DNA from 2 places in the Microbulbifer hydrolyticus genome. Region 2 is predicted to be linked to the other one. Evidence: predicted binding sites of a transcription regulator. Region 2 holds the regulator's gene; the other holds the start of a gene.
The links. The regulator LexA, encoded in region 2, represses DNA repair genes until DNA is damaged. The targets are predictions, from matches to a motif close to ACTGTNTNTANANACAGT.
Positions count from the first base shown of each region.

Region 1 (6,691 bases), 810 kb from region 2:
GGATCAGGTAGGGTTCCAGCACATCCTCAATGGTGTCGCGCTCCTCGCTAACGGCCGCCGCAAGGCTGTCGACACCCACCGGGCCACCATCAAACTTCTCGATCATGGTCAGCAGCACACGGCGGTCGAGCTGGTCAAACCCGCTGGCATCCACATTCAGCATGTTCAGTGCGGCGTCGGCGGTTTCCGCACACACATGGCCGTTGCCCTTCACTTCCGCAAAATCACGCACCCGGCGCAACAGGCGGTTGGCAATACGCGGGGTGCCGCGGGCGCGGCGCGCCACTTCATGGGCGCCACCCTCGTCCATCGCCACACCCATCAATCCCGCGGAGCGGGCGACAATACTGGTGAGATCGGCAACATTGTAGAACTCCAGGCGCTGCACAATGCCGAAACGGTCTCGCAGTGGCGAGGTGAGCAGGCCCGCCCTGGTGGTGGCACCAACCAGCGTGAACGGTGGCAGGTCGAGCTTGATGGAACGGGCCGCCGGCCCCTCACCGATCATGATGTCGAGCTGGTAGTCCTCCATCGCCGGGTACAGCACCTCTTCCACATGGGGGCTCAGACGGTGGATCTCGTCGATAAACAGCACATCACCGGGCTCGAGATTGGTCATGATGGCGGCGAGATCGCCGGCTTTCTCCAGCACCGGGCCCGAAGTCGTCTTGATCGCCACCCCCATTTCTGCCGCGATAATGTTGGCGAGGGTGGTTTTGCCGAGGCCGGGCGGGCCGAACACGAGAGTATGGTCCAGCGCCTCTTTGCGCAGCTTGGCGGCCTGGATGAAAATTTCCATCTGCTCGCGCACCACCGGCTGGCCGACATAGTCGGACAGGGTTTTGGGGCGCACGGCGCGGTCGTACTGCTCTTCCTGCCCGGTGGGGCCGATGGGTTCTGGGGCAATCAGGCGGTCAGCTTCAATCACGGTGTATCTCGGTCAAGTCAGGCTGGCGCCATGCTTTTCAGGGCAAGGCGGATCAGGGTGGCGCTGTCGGCCTCCGGTTGCTCTTTGGCCGCACGCGCGACCATTTTGGAGGCGTCGGTAGGCTTGTAGCCCAGCGCGGCAAGCGCGCTTTCCGCCTCTCCGGCATGATCAAATTTGGGCTCGGCGTTGGCGGCCATCAGCGGGATATCGCCGAGATCACCTGTCTGCGGGGTTAGCTTGCCACGCAATTCAATGATCAGTCGCTCGGCAGTTTTCTTGCCGACGCCTGGCACCTTCACCAGCACGCCGACATTGTCATCGGCCACACAGCGGGCCAGTGCGGCACCGTCAAGGCCGGAGAGAATGGCCAGCGCCATTTTGGGGCCAACGCCATTGACCTTGATCAGGGTCCGGAACAGCTGCCGATCGGAATCACGGATAAAACCAAACAACTGCTGCGAGGTTTCAGACACCGCCAGATGTGTGTGGAGCTGAACGCTGCCGCCGAGCTGGGGCAACTCAAAGATAGTGGTCATGGGGGCCAGCACCTCGTAGCCCACACCATGGACATCCACCAGCAATTGAGGAGGCTGAATTGCGGCGAGGGTGCCGGTGAGTCTTCCGATCATTGTTATTCCTGATTCACTTTCAGGGCTTCGTTTTTGAAGCCCTGTGATATGTTCTTTTCAAATTTGGCGGCGGCGCGGACCCCGGCTACCCAATACTCAATCGCCCACGGCGGAAACGCGCCCGGGCACCCCCGGAAGACTGGATCAGTGTCTGCATCGTATGCATATGGCACAGAGCCACCGCCAGGGCATCGGCGGCATCCTCCTGCGGAGAAGCCGGCAGTTTCAGCAGGGTTTTGACCATATGCTGTACCTGCAATTTGTCGGCCGCGCCATTACCAACCACCGCCTGTTTGACCTTGCGCGCTTCGTATTCCGACACCGGCAGATCCGCATGGGTGGCCGCGACAATCGCCGCCCCCCGCGCCTGACCGAGCTTCAGAGCGGAACCGGCGCTCTTGGCCATAAACACGTTCTCGATGGCCATCTGCTGCGGCTGGTACTGCTGGGCGATCTGGCTCACGGCGTCAAAGATCAGTTTCAGGCGCTCCGGCAAGGGGCCATCGGGGAGCCTGATCACGCCGCTGGCCACATAACGGGCGTGGGAGCGCTCGATATCGATCAGGCCGTAACCGGTCTTGCGCGAGCCGGGATCTATTCCCAGAATTCGGGTCACGGCAGGCAGCCCCCTGTACATTTATACAATTGTTGCGGGAAGTGTCCCAAGGCCGCGGCGGGCCGTCAAGGCCGGGTGAAGGGTCTGCGATCACCAGATACAAAAATGCCCCGGCAAGCGGGGCATGGGGGAAGCATCAGGGGCTGTCAGCCCAACTCGGCCATCAGCTCTTCGGCAATGTCCGCGTTGGTGTATACGTTCTGTACGTCGTCGAGGTCTTCCAGCATATCCACCAGTGCCAGCACCTTTTCTGCACCATCCTTATCCAGCGGAATCGTGGTGGACGGGATCATGGCAATCTCGGCGTTGTCCGGCTTGAAACCAGCCTCGGTCAGCGCGTCCTTGACCGACATGTAATCGGTAAACTCGGTGGTGACTTCGATGCTGCCGTCGTCGTTGGTCTCGATATCCTCGGCACCGGACTCCAGCGCGGCTTCCATCAGCGCGTCTTCATCCACTCCGGGCTCGTAGTACATCTGCCCCTTGCGGGAGAACAGGTAGGCCACAGAGCCGTCGGTACCCAGGTTGCCGCCGCGCTTGGTAAACGCGTGGCGCACTTCAGCCACAGTGCGGTTGCGATTGTCCGTCAGGCACTCCACCAGCACCGCCACACCACCAACGCCGTAACCCTCGTAGGTTACCGCCTCATAGTTGTCTCCGTCAGCGTTGCCGGCACCTCGGGCGACCGCCTTGTCGATGGTGTCGCGCTTCATGTTCGCACCCAGGGCCTTGTCGATAGTGGCCCGCAGGGTGGGGTTGTCTTCCGGGTTGGCCCCGGCCTTGGCGGCAACCGTCAGCTCGCGAATGATCTTGGTGAAAACCTTACCCCGCTTGGCGTCCTGCGCCGCTTTGCGGTGTTTGATGTTGGCCCATTTACTATGTCCCGCCATCTAATCTCTCTCCGGTATTCTCCGTTTGTGGCTCTATTGTGCTGCTCAATTGTACTGCTCACTACCCCCGGCGCCGGCCGGGGCCTGGATGCTGCTTTCCGGGGTTCCGCCACTGGCAGAATACCCCGGGAAAACGTTAGCCCACCTGCTCTTCTTTCGCGCGCAGGCGGATGCTCAGCTCGCGCAACTGCTTTGCGTCAACCGCACCCGGTGCGTCGGTCATGACACAGGCCGCGCTCTGGGTCTTCGGAAAAGCGATGACGTCGCGGATGGAATCGCTGTCGGTCATCAGCATTACCAGGCGGTCGAGGCCGAAGGCCAGGCCACCGTGGGGCGGCGCACCGTACTTGAGGGCATCCAGCAGGAAGCCGAACTTCTCACGCTGCTCTTCGGCGCTGATACCCAATGCGCGGAATACGACCTGCTGCATGTCCTGATTGTGGATACGGATAGAGCCGCCGCCTAGCTCGGTGCCGTTAAGCACCATATCGTAGGCGCGGGACAGGGCATCCAGCGGGCTCTTTTCCAGCTCTTCCACCGAGCAGGACGGCGCCGTGAACGGATGATGCAGCGCGGTGATGCTACCGTCGTCGTTCTCTTCGAACATCGGGAAGTCCACCACCCACAGCGGCGCCCACTCGGCAACGTACAGGTTCAAGTCCTCACCCAGCTTGCAGCGCAGTGCGCCCAGCGCTTCGGATACCACTTTCGCCTTGTCGGAGCCAAAGAAAATCAGGTCGCCGTTCTCCGCCTGTACCCGGTCGAGGATGGCAGCGCGCACATCGTTCGGCAGGAACTTGACGATGGGCGACTGCAGGCCATTGTCCAGGTCGGACTTGTCGTTGACCTTGATGTAAGCCAGGCCCCTGGCGCCGTAGATGGAGACGTATTTGGTGTAATCGTCGATCTGCTTGCGGGTCAGCTTGTCGTTGCCGCCGGGTACTTTCAGCGCGGTAACGCGGCCTTTCGGGTCATTGGCCGGGCCGGAAAACACCTTGAAATCCACTTCGGTCATCAGGTCCTTGATGTCGACGAGCTCCAGCGGAATACGCAGGTCCGGCTTGTCGGAACCGAATTTCTCCATTGCTTCACTGAACGGCATGCGCGGGAATTCACCCAGCTCCACACCTTTCAGCTCTTTGAACAGCTTGCGAATCATGCCTTCAGTGATGGACATGATGGCGTTTTCATCGAGGAAAGCGGTCTCGATATCGATCTGGGTGAACTCGGGCTGGCGGTCTGCGCGCAGGTCTTCATCGCGAAAACACTTGGCGATCTGGTAGTAACGGTCGAAACCGGACACCATCAGCAACTGCTTGAACAGCTGCGGTGACTGCGGCAACGCAAAGAATTTGCCACCATGGGTACGGCTCGGCACCAGGTAATCACGGGCACCTTCGGGGGTGGCACGGGTCAGGATCGGGGTCTCGATGTCCAGGAAGCCTTCGCCGTCCAGGTAGTTGCGAATGGCATTGGTAATCTGCGAGCGGAAGCGCAGGTTGCGCTGCATTTCATTGCGGCGCAGGTCCAGGTAGCGGTACTTCAGACGCACGTCTTCGCCCACGGCAGTGTGCTCATCGAGCTGGAACGGCGGAGTCTCGGCGCTATTGAGAATCTCCAGTTGCAGGCCGTAGACCTCGATCTCACCGGTGTCCATGTTCGGGTTCACCGCTTCCGGGGCGCGGGCGCGCACGCGGCCGGTGACTTTCAGGACGTACTCGCTGCGCACGCGGTCGGCCAGTTCGAAATGCTCTGCGGCGTCCGGGTCGAATACCACCTGCGCGATACCGTCGCGGTCGCGCAGGTCGATGAAGATGACTCCACCGTGATCGCGGCGGCGGTCTACCCAGCCACACAGGGTTACTTCGCGGTCAATATCGGCGGATCGCAGGGCGCCACAGTAGTCGGTGCGCATGGAGTCTTATTCCCTTAGTAGAGTTTCAATTCTGCTTGCTGTTCTGAATGCAGCCTGTTGCAACCTGCCCAGATTTCTCAGCTGGCTTTGGATTCTGTGCCACCACCGCTACCGGCGGGCTTGGCGTTATCACCGGCAAGGTTCTTCTTGTTGCCGGTCTTGAAGTCGGTTTCGTACCAGCCGCCGCCCTTGAGGCGGAAGCCGACGGCGCTGATCTGTTTGCTCAGTTCCGCTTTGTTGCAGGCGGGGCAGTCTGTCAGCGGAGCATCGCTCATACGCTGCAGGGCTTCCAACTGGTGGCCACAGGCCTTGCACTGGTATTCATAGATAGGCATCGCTAGTACCCGGATCTCACTGAATATAAAGGGGCGCAGATTATACATGAGCACCTGCGCCGGCAGAAGAAGGCTGTTCCGGAAGGGTACACGATGCTCGCAGGTGGTGCGGCGCCGGTCGTTTTAGGGCCAATATTCGACCAAAACCCTAAAAAAAAGCACTTTTTTTCCGATTTTACCCCGTGCGCACCGATAAAAACTGGATATACTTCAGCTCAGTACCTGGGTACGCCCTGATGTACAAACACTTTCACTGGAAAAAACACCTATAACACCTATATAGAAGGAAGCTAACTATGGCCGCAAAGAAGAAAGCCGCAGCTAAGAAAGCACCCGCCAAGAAGACTGCAGCCAAGAAGGCACCAGCCAAGAAAGCAGCAGCCAAGGCCGCCCCCAAGGCCAAGAAAGTAACTGCGATCAAAGATAAGTACACCAAAACCCAGATCCTGAACCAGATCGCCGAGAACACCGAGCTGTCCCGCAAGCAGGTTCAGTCTGTTCTGGACGAGCTGACCGATCTGATCGAAGGTCACGTTAAGAAGCGCGCCGTTGGCGAGTTTGCCCTCCCCGGCCTGATGAAAATCACCACCGTGAAGAAGCCGGCCAAGAAGGCACGCAAGGGTATCAACCCTTTCACTGGCGAAGAGACTGTGTTCAAGGCCAAGCCTGCCAGCATCCAGGTCAAGATTCGCCCGCTGAAGAAGCTGAAAGAAATGGCCGAGTCCTGATACTCGCCGCTTTCAGCTACGAAAACCCCGCTTTTGCGGGGTTTTCTGTTTTGGGCATCGCATAATCTCATGGCGGCACCTGTACCTTCGCGTCGAATCCGGTCGCCCCTACCAAAAACCACCCCCGCCGGCGTAAAATGGCCGCCCTTTAAAATTCATCGACAGAAAAAGAAAGCACTATGCGCGCATCCCGCTATCTGATCGCCACCCAGAAAGAAACCCCCAATGACGCAGTGGTCATTAGCCACCAGCTGATGCTCCGCGCCGGCATGATCCGCCGCCTGTCCTCCGGGCTCTACACCTGGCTGCCCACTGGCCTGCGGGTACTGCGCAAGGTAGAGAAGATCGTGCGCGAGGAGATGAACAGCGCGGGCGCCCTGGAAGTGCTGATGCCGGTGGTACAGCCGGCAGAGCTGTGGGAGGAGTCCGGCCGCTGGCAGCAGTATGGCCCGGAGCTGCTGCGGATCCAGGACCGTCACGACAACGCTTTCTGCCTGGGCCCGACCCATGAGGAAGTCATCACAGACCTGATCCGTACCGAGGTCAACAGCTACAAACAGCTGCCGGCGAACTTCTACCAGATCCAGACCAAGTTCCGCGATGAGATCCGCCCCCGTTTCGGCGTGATGCGTGCGCGCGAGTTCACTATG
Region 1 is NZ_CP047491.1:1,129,025-1,135,715, reverse strand. Features, by position in the region: gene ruvB (Holliday junction branch migration DNA helicase RuvB) at 1-928, opposite strand, end outside; gene ruvA (Holliday junction branch migration protein RuvA) at 946-1,557, opposite strand; gene ruvC (crossover junction endodeoxyribonuclease RuvC) at 1,643-2,173, opposite strand; gene GTQ55_RS04750 (YebC/PmpR family DNA-binding transcriptional regulator) at 2,320-3,063, opposite strand; gene aspS (aspartate--tRNA ligase) at 3,200-4,978, opposite strand; gene GTQ55_RS04740 (FmdB family zinc ribbon protein) at 5,056-5,313, opposite strand; gene GTQ55_RS04735 (HU family DNA-binding protein) at 5,610-6,041, shown strand; gene GTQ55_RS04730 (proline--tRNA ligase) at 6,221-6,691, shown strand, end outside.
Region 1: the regulator LexA is predicted to act here: its motif matches at 2,186-2,203, upstream of ruvC (crossover junction endodeoxyribonuclease RuvC).

Region 2 (6,691 bases):
GAGCTCGGTGCTCTCCACATCAATCATTACCGGACCAATCTGCACAGACATGGTTCCTGCTCCCGCTATCAGTGAATGGTGTTCAACAGGGAATAACATCTAAATGGGAGGCTCGACGTCGCACCCAGCCATCCCCGAGTTTATGGGTCCTTTGACTCTGGAGCCGTCAGCATCGCCGCGGCCGCTGGCGCCAGCCGGGCCAGGGTCTCTTCCAGGCTACTCTCGGCACCGAAATCTTCCCTCAGGATAGCTTCGATCGCATCAAAGCTCGACAGGGAAAAGATGGTGGCACCCAGCATGAAATACAGGCGCCAATAGAAAGTGACAGGATCCACCTGGGGCAGCGCATTGGCGAGCTCACCGGCAAAGCGCCGGTAACTGGCACCGTAGCGAGAGACAATAAACCGTCGCAAGTGGCCTTGTGACTGGGTATAAGCCAGTCCCAACAGCCCCATGAAACGCTTTGGGTCCCGGCCTTCTTTTGCCAGGCCGGCCAGCGCTACGCGATACAGGCTCTGCAACAGGTCATCCACCTGCAATTGCTCCCCGGGAGACTCTGCGAGCTGGGCCTGGCGACGACTCAGCTCCTGATCCAGACTCTCCGTAAAAGGCGTTAGAAAGCGCTCGAATACTGCCTGTATCAGCTCCTTTTTCGAACCGAAATGGTAGTTCACTGCCGCCAGGTTGACGCCTGCTGTACTGGTAATGGTTCGCAGAGAAGTCTCGGTAAACCCCCGCTCGGCAAAAAGCACCTCGGCGGCATCCAGTATACGGTTGACGGTATCCAGCTGACTCATACCCTGCTCACAGTAATTCAAACCAACAATTAAAACGTTTGTTTAAGTGCTGAGACTAGCATAGTCGCCCCCTCTCGCAATAGCTGGAACATTCCCCTCGCTTCGCGCGCAAGACGCCTTCTGACAATCCGATCACCTTCACAGCAACAACACCAAAAGCGAATCCGCGCGACTTTCGCGACCTGTCAGTTACCAAGCCACCGCATCGCACACTAGATTGAAAACAAGGGCTCGTACGCGCGCCATAATTCATTAACCCGGGAGGGCTGCATCATGGCAAGAATTGCTCCTGAGATTGGCAGCTGGTTTGAAAACTTTGACAGCGGAGACCTGTTTGAGGTGGTCGCAGTAGACCACCCCGGCCGCACCATCGAGATTCAGTATCTCGACGGGACACTGGGTGAGATCGACTTCCAGAGCTGGCCGCGGATGCCGGTCATTGGCGCCGCGGAACCGGAAGATGCGAACGCCGGTTACGGCACACTGGCAGAAGAAATGCAGGACGCTGAAGATGGGGGTTATCGGAGCCCCATTTTGTCCCCGGCGCAAAGCGCGATCGACAGGCTTGAAGGAGAGTCTTTTCCCGGCACCGACGAAGGTTTTTAACGGGAACCAATGAAACGCTCATACCGAACGTGAGCGGCAATCTAGCGGATACCGGATCAGGCGTCGCCATTTCGAATGTGTTCGATAATGATCTCCGCCGCCTCTTCTACGGTATCCACCAGGGTGAACAGGTCGAGATCGCCCGCATCGATACAGCCTCGCTCAAGCACGGTGTTTACCATCCAGTCTACCAGCCCCGCCCAGTAACGCTTGCCCACCAGTACAATCGGAAAGTGTCGTACTTTCTGGGTCTGTACCAGAGTCAAGGCTTCAAACAGTTCGTCCATGGTGCCGTATCCGCCGGGCATGGCAATGAACCCGACGGCGTGTTTGACGAACATGAATTTGCGTACAAAAAAGTAACGGAAGTTCAGATTGATATCCAGGTAGGCGTTGGGCACTTGCTCGAACGGCAGCTCTATATTCAGCCCGATCGATGCGCCACACTGGGTAAACGCACCGCGATTGCTCGCTTCCATAATTCCCGGCCCGCCGCCGGTCATGACTGGCACACCCTCGCTCGCCAAGAGCTCGCCGAGGCGCACCGCTTGCTGGTACTCAGCAGCTTCTTCGGGAAATCTCGCACTTCCGAAAACGGTAACCGCACCCTTCAGGGTAATCAGGCGCTCTATTCCATCTACGAGCTCAGATTGAATACGCAGCACGCGCCACGCTTCCGGCATTTTTGCATCCAGCATATGCCTTCTCCTTATCGCTATTCGCGGCTTGTTCTGACCGCCACTCTTTCGCCGCAGACATAAAATTCCACAAGTCTCCCCAAGTCTAGCAGTAATCGGCTCGTGCCCCTTAAGATTGCGCACCCGCCAAATCTGTATATAATCACAGCACCTGTATAAAAACACAGACTCAGGGAATACGGGTATACGGGAACACTGACATAACAGGAACGAGCCCATGACAAACCTTACTGCGCGCCAGGCCCAGGTACTCGAGTTGATCAAAACTTACCTGGACGACACCGGATACCCGCCCACCCGAGCGGAAATTGCAAAGCAGCTCGGCTTCCGCTCACCCAACGCGGCGGAAGAACATTTGAAAGCGCTGGCGCGCAAAGGTGCGATCGAAATGGTCGCCGGTGCGTCACGCGGCATCCGGATACCGGACTACCAGAGCGGGCTTCCGATCGTCGGTCGCGTGGCCGCCGGCAACCCGATACTGGCGGAAGAAAACATCGAGGAATACTGTGAGATCCCCGCTGAGTTTTTTCACCCACCCGCCGACTACCTGCTTCGGGTTCACGGTATGAGCATGAAAGATGCCGGCATACTCGATGGCGACCTGCTCGCGGTTCAACGCACCGATAACATCCGCAACGGGCAGATCGTGGTGGCACGCATTGAAGATGAAGTGACGGTCAAGCGCTTCAAACGCCGGGGCAATCAGGCGACCATACAGCTGATGCCGGAGAATGAAGAGTTTGACGTGATTGAAGTGGATATGCGCGACAGAAGCTTCGCAATCGAGGGCCTCGCGGTTGGCGTGATCCGCCAGAACCCGGTGTAAACAAAAACGGGCAGTCGATCGTCAGATGGCTATTGCGATTGCTTAAGACATAAAAAAACAGGGCTCAGGGCCCTGTTTTTTTATGCATCCAATATGGAGATCTGCCGGCCGCTTGCGACTCAGCAGGTGCCGGGGTTTAGTGGATCGTGTGCTCGGTAATATCCACTTCTTCCTCCTCAAAGGGTTCCGGCTCCAGGTCGTTGATCTCCTGTACCGCCTCAATGCCCGCTTCCAGCATGGCGCGCGCTATGGTCACCTTGTGCTCACGCAGGAACTCGAGACTCTCGGCAGAAAAATGGATACGCACCAACGGATCGTCCTTGTGACCTGCGCGTCGCAACGCCACATCACCATTGGACAACTCGATGATTTCGTAGGTCTCAGAAGACATTCATTTCTCCACAAACTTCCCAGGAACCGCGTGCCAGGCACCGCACAATTTGGGGCAGTGTAACACAGGGAGAAGTGATTAATCAGCGGACACGGCCCCTGACCATGGACGCCATAGGGCCCCAGAGTTCGCACCGGCCGAAGCGGCCAACCTTCACCACTCCTCACCATGCGCACGCTGACGCTGCACCAGCTCATTGAGAGCGCGAAGCCACTTTTCCAGCGCTTCATGGCCAAGCGGTTCTGGCGCGCGCCGATCGAGCTGCTGTAGAGGGATGAGGCTTTGCCCCCCCGCCGCGTCGACCGCGGAAGCGGCGGGCTGCTGAGCGGTACCCGTGGCCGGTTGCCACAGGGCCTGCCAGGCTGCCGCCATCGACTGAAACCAACTATCCGGGTTTTCGGCGAGGCTCACCAGCTCGTTCACCTCAGCACTGAATTTGCCTCTGGCGGAGACCAGCTGCGCCAGCGCGTGTGCGGTTTCCGGCTCGCCGCCCGGACCAAACCCCAACTGCAGCTGTTGCCCCTGCTCCGCGAGAAACGCCTTATAGGCACGCCACAGCTGGAGCAGCGCTGCTTCGTGCTGGGCGCTCTCGTACAGGGCCTGCTGACTGCCTGCCCCCTCTGGCGAGGCCAGAGAGTGCAGAATCAGCTGGGCTTTTCGCAGCGCCGACGCCACTGCGCAGGTATATGGATTGCTCACCGGTCTACCTACTTGGCGGGCGCTTTTTTAGAGGGCGCCTTTTTCGCGGCGGCCTTCTTTTTCGCCGGTGCTTTTTTCTTCGCAGCAGCTTTTTTCTTGACTGCCGGTTTCTTCTTCGCCGGCTCTTCTACCTGCCACTTGCCGTCGCGATAGAACGCTTTCCAACCGGTTGCCTTGCCCTCTTCCTCAGACTGCACGTACTGTTCCTGGGTCTTGCGGCTGAAGCGCACCACGGTGTCGCGGCCTTCATTGTCTTCCACAGGCGCCGAGAACAGGAAGCTGTACTTCGGATCAATCTCGTCTTTGTGCGGCAACAGTTCCTTGATCAACGGCGCACGGGTCTCCCGGTTTTTCGGGAACTGGCTCGCTGCGAGGAACAGTCCTGAGGCGCCATCGCGAAGAATGTAGGTATCTTCCACCTTCTCGCACGGAAGCTCGGGCATCGGAACCGGGTCCATTTTCGGCGGTGCCGGCTGGCCACTTTTCAACAGTTTGCGGGTATTTTTACAGGTCTCGCTGGTGCAACCGAAATACTTGCCGAAACGGCCCGATTTCAACTGCATGTCCGCACCGCATTTGTCGCACTCGATCACCGGGCCGTCATAACCCTTGATCTTGAATGTGCCCTTCTCCACCTCAAACCCGGGGCAATCCGGGTTATTACCGCAAATATGCAATTTGCGATGCTCGTCCACCAGGTAGCTGTCCATGGCGGTACCGCATTTGCCGCAACGGCGTTTTTCGCGCAGCTGCCGGGTTTCCGCATCCTCGTCCTTGTCCGCGTCAACCGCTTCCTCACCGGACACCAGGTTCATGGTGTTGGTGCAACGCTCTTTGGGCGGCAGTGCATAGCCGGAACAGCCAAGGAAAACCCCGGTAGAACCGGTGCGAATCTGCATATGGCGACCGCACTGGCTGCACTCGATATCGGTATCGGTCGGTGCGTTGCGGCGCATGCCGTGTTCCTTGTCCTGCGCGGCTTCGAGGCGCGCGCTGAAGTCGGAATAGAAATCGTTGAGCAGGTCTTTCCAGCCGCGATTGCCTTCGGCAACGGAATCCAGGGATTCCTCCAGGCTGGCGGTAAAACCATAATCCATCAGGTCGGTGAAGCTCTCGCTCAGGCGATCGGTGACGATGTCGCCCATTTTTTCCGCGTAGAAACGGCGGTTTTCCAGCCGTACATAGCCGCGGTCCTGAATGGTGGAAATAATCGACGCATAGGTGGACGGGCGACCGATACCGCGCTTTTCCAGCTCTTTAACCAGTGCAGCTTCGCTGAAGCGCGCCGGCGGCTTGGTAAAGTGCTGCTTCGGATCGAGTTTCTTCAGGTTGAGCTTTTCGCCGACCTTGATATCAGGCAGTACCAGATCTTCGTCTTTCTTGCTCTGGGCGGGCGCGACTTTCAGGAAACCATCGAAGCGAATAACGCGACCACGGGTACGCAATTCAAAGTCACCCGCAGTAACCACTACCGAGGTGGAAGTGAACTGAGCAGGCGTCATCTGGCAGGCCACAAACTGTTGCCAGATCAAGGTGTACAGGCGCTCGGCGTCCCGCTCCATGCCGGACAGCATATTCGGCTTCACCCGCACGTCGGAGGGGCGGATCGCCTCGTGCGCTTCTTGCGCGCCCTCTTTACTGCTGTAGCGGTTGGGGTTTTCCGGCAGGTACTTGTCGCCGTAATTTTCGACGATAAAGTCGCGTACGGAAGACACCGCCTCGGCACTGAGATTGGTGGAGTCGGTACGCATGTAGGTGATGTAACCCGCTTCGTACAGACGCTGGGCCATCATCATGGTTTTCTTTACGCTGAAACCAAGGCGATTGCTCGCCGCTTGTTGCAGTGTCGAAGTAATAAAAGGCGCACTGGGCTTTGAGCTCGTAGGCTTGTCGTCCCGGGCAGTGACCTCAAAATCGCTGGCCTGCAACGCCTTGAGGGCCGACATCGCCTGCTCTTCGTTGGTCGGGCGGAAGGCCTCGCCGGACTGCTTTTTGACCTCCAGGCGCAGCGCATCGGTTTTTGCGGTCTGCGTATCCGCAAACAGCGTCCAGTATTCCTCGGGGATAAACGCGCGAATTTCCCGCTCGCGTTCCACCACAAGACGCACGGCAACCGACTGCACCCGGCCAGCGGAAAGACCACGGGCGACTTTTTCCCACAACAGCGGGGACACCATGTATCCCACAATGCGGTCAAGGAACCGGCGCGCCTGCTGAGCATTTACCCGGTCGATATCCAGCGGACCTGGATCTTTAAACGCCTCCTGGATCGCCGACTTGGTGATCTCATTGAACACCACACGACGATAGCGCGACTCGTCACCACCAATGGCTTCCCGCAGGTGCCATGCGATGGCTTCCCCTTCGCGGTCCAAGTCCGTTGCGAGGTAGACGTGGTCGGCGTTGGCAGCGAGCTTGCGTAGCTCGTCCACCACCTTTTCCTTGCCGGGCAGGATCTCGTAGTGGGCTTCCCAGTTGTGATCCGGGTCAATTCCCATGCGCTTGATCAGCTGTTCACGGCTTTTCTTGCGCTTGTAGATCTCTTTCTGTTCCGGAGAAAGCTTGCGGGTTTCCGCCGCGCGACGGGCACGCTCTTTGGCATCGACCGGCTTCTTGTTGGAAGCGCCGGTGGGAAGATCCCGGATATGACCGATACTGGACTTCACGACAAAGT
Region 2 is NZ_CP047491.1:1,935,038-1,941,728, reverse strand. Features, by position in the region: gene nagZ (beta-N-acetylhexosaminidase) at 1-51, opposite strand, end outside; gene GTQ55_RS08185 (TetR/AcrR family transcriptional regulator) at 141-797, opposite strand; gene GTQ55_RS08180 (DUF6763 family protein) at 1,071-1,403, shown strand; gene GTQ55_RS08175 (LOG family protein) at 1,460-2,101, opposite strand; gene lexA (transcriptional repressor LexA) at 2,319-2,927, shown strand; gene GTQ55_RS08165 (hypothetical protein) at 3,064-3,318, opposite strand; gene GTQ55_RS08160 (DUF6586 family protein) at 3,472-4,017, opposite strand; gene topA (type I DNA topoisomerase) at 4,026-6,691, opposite strand, start outside.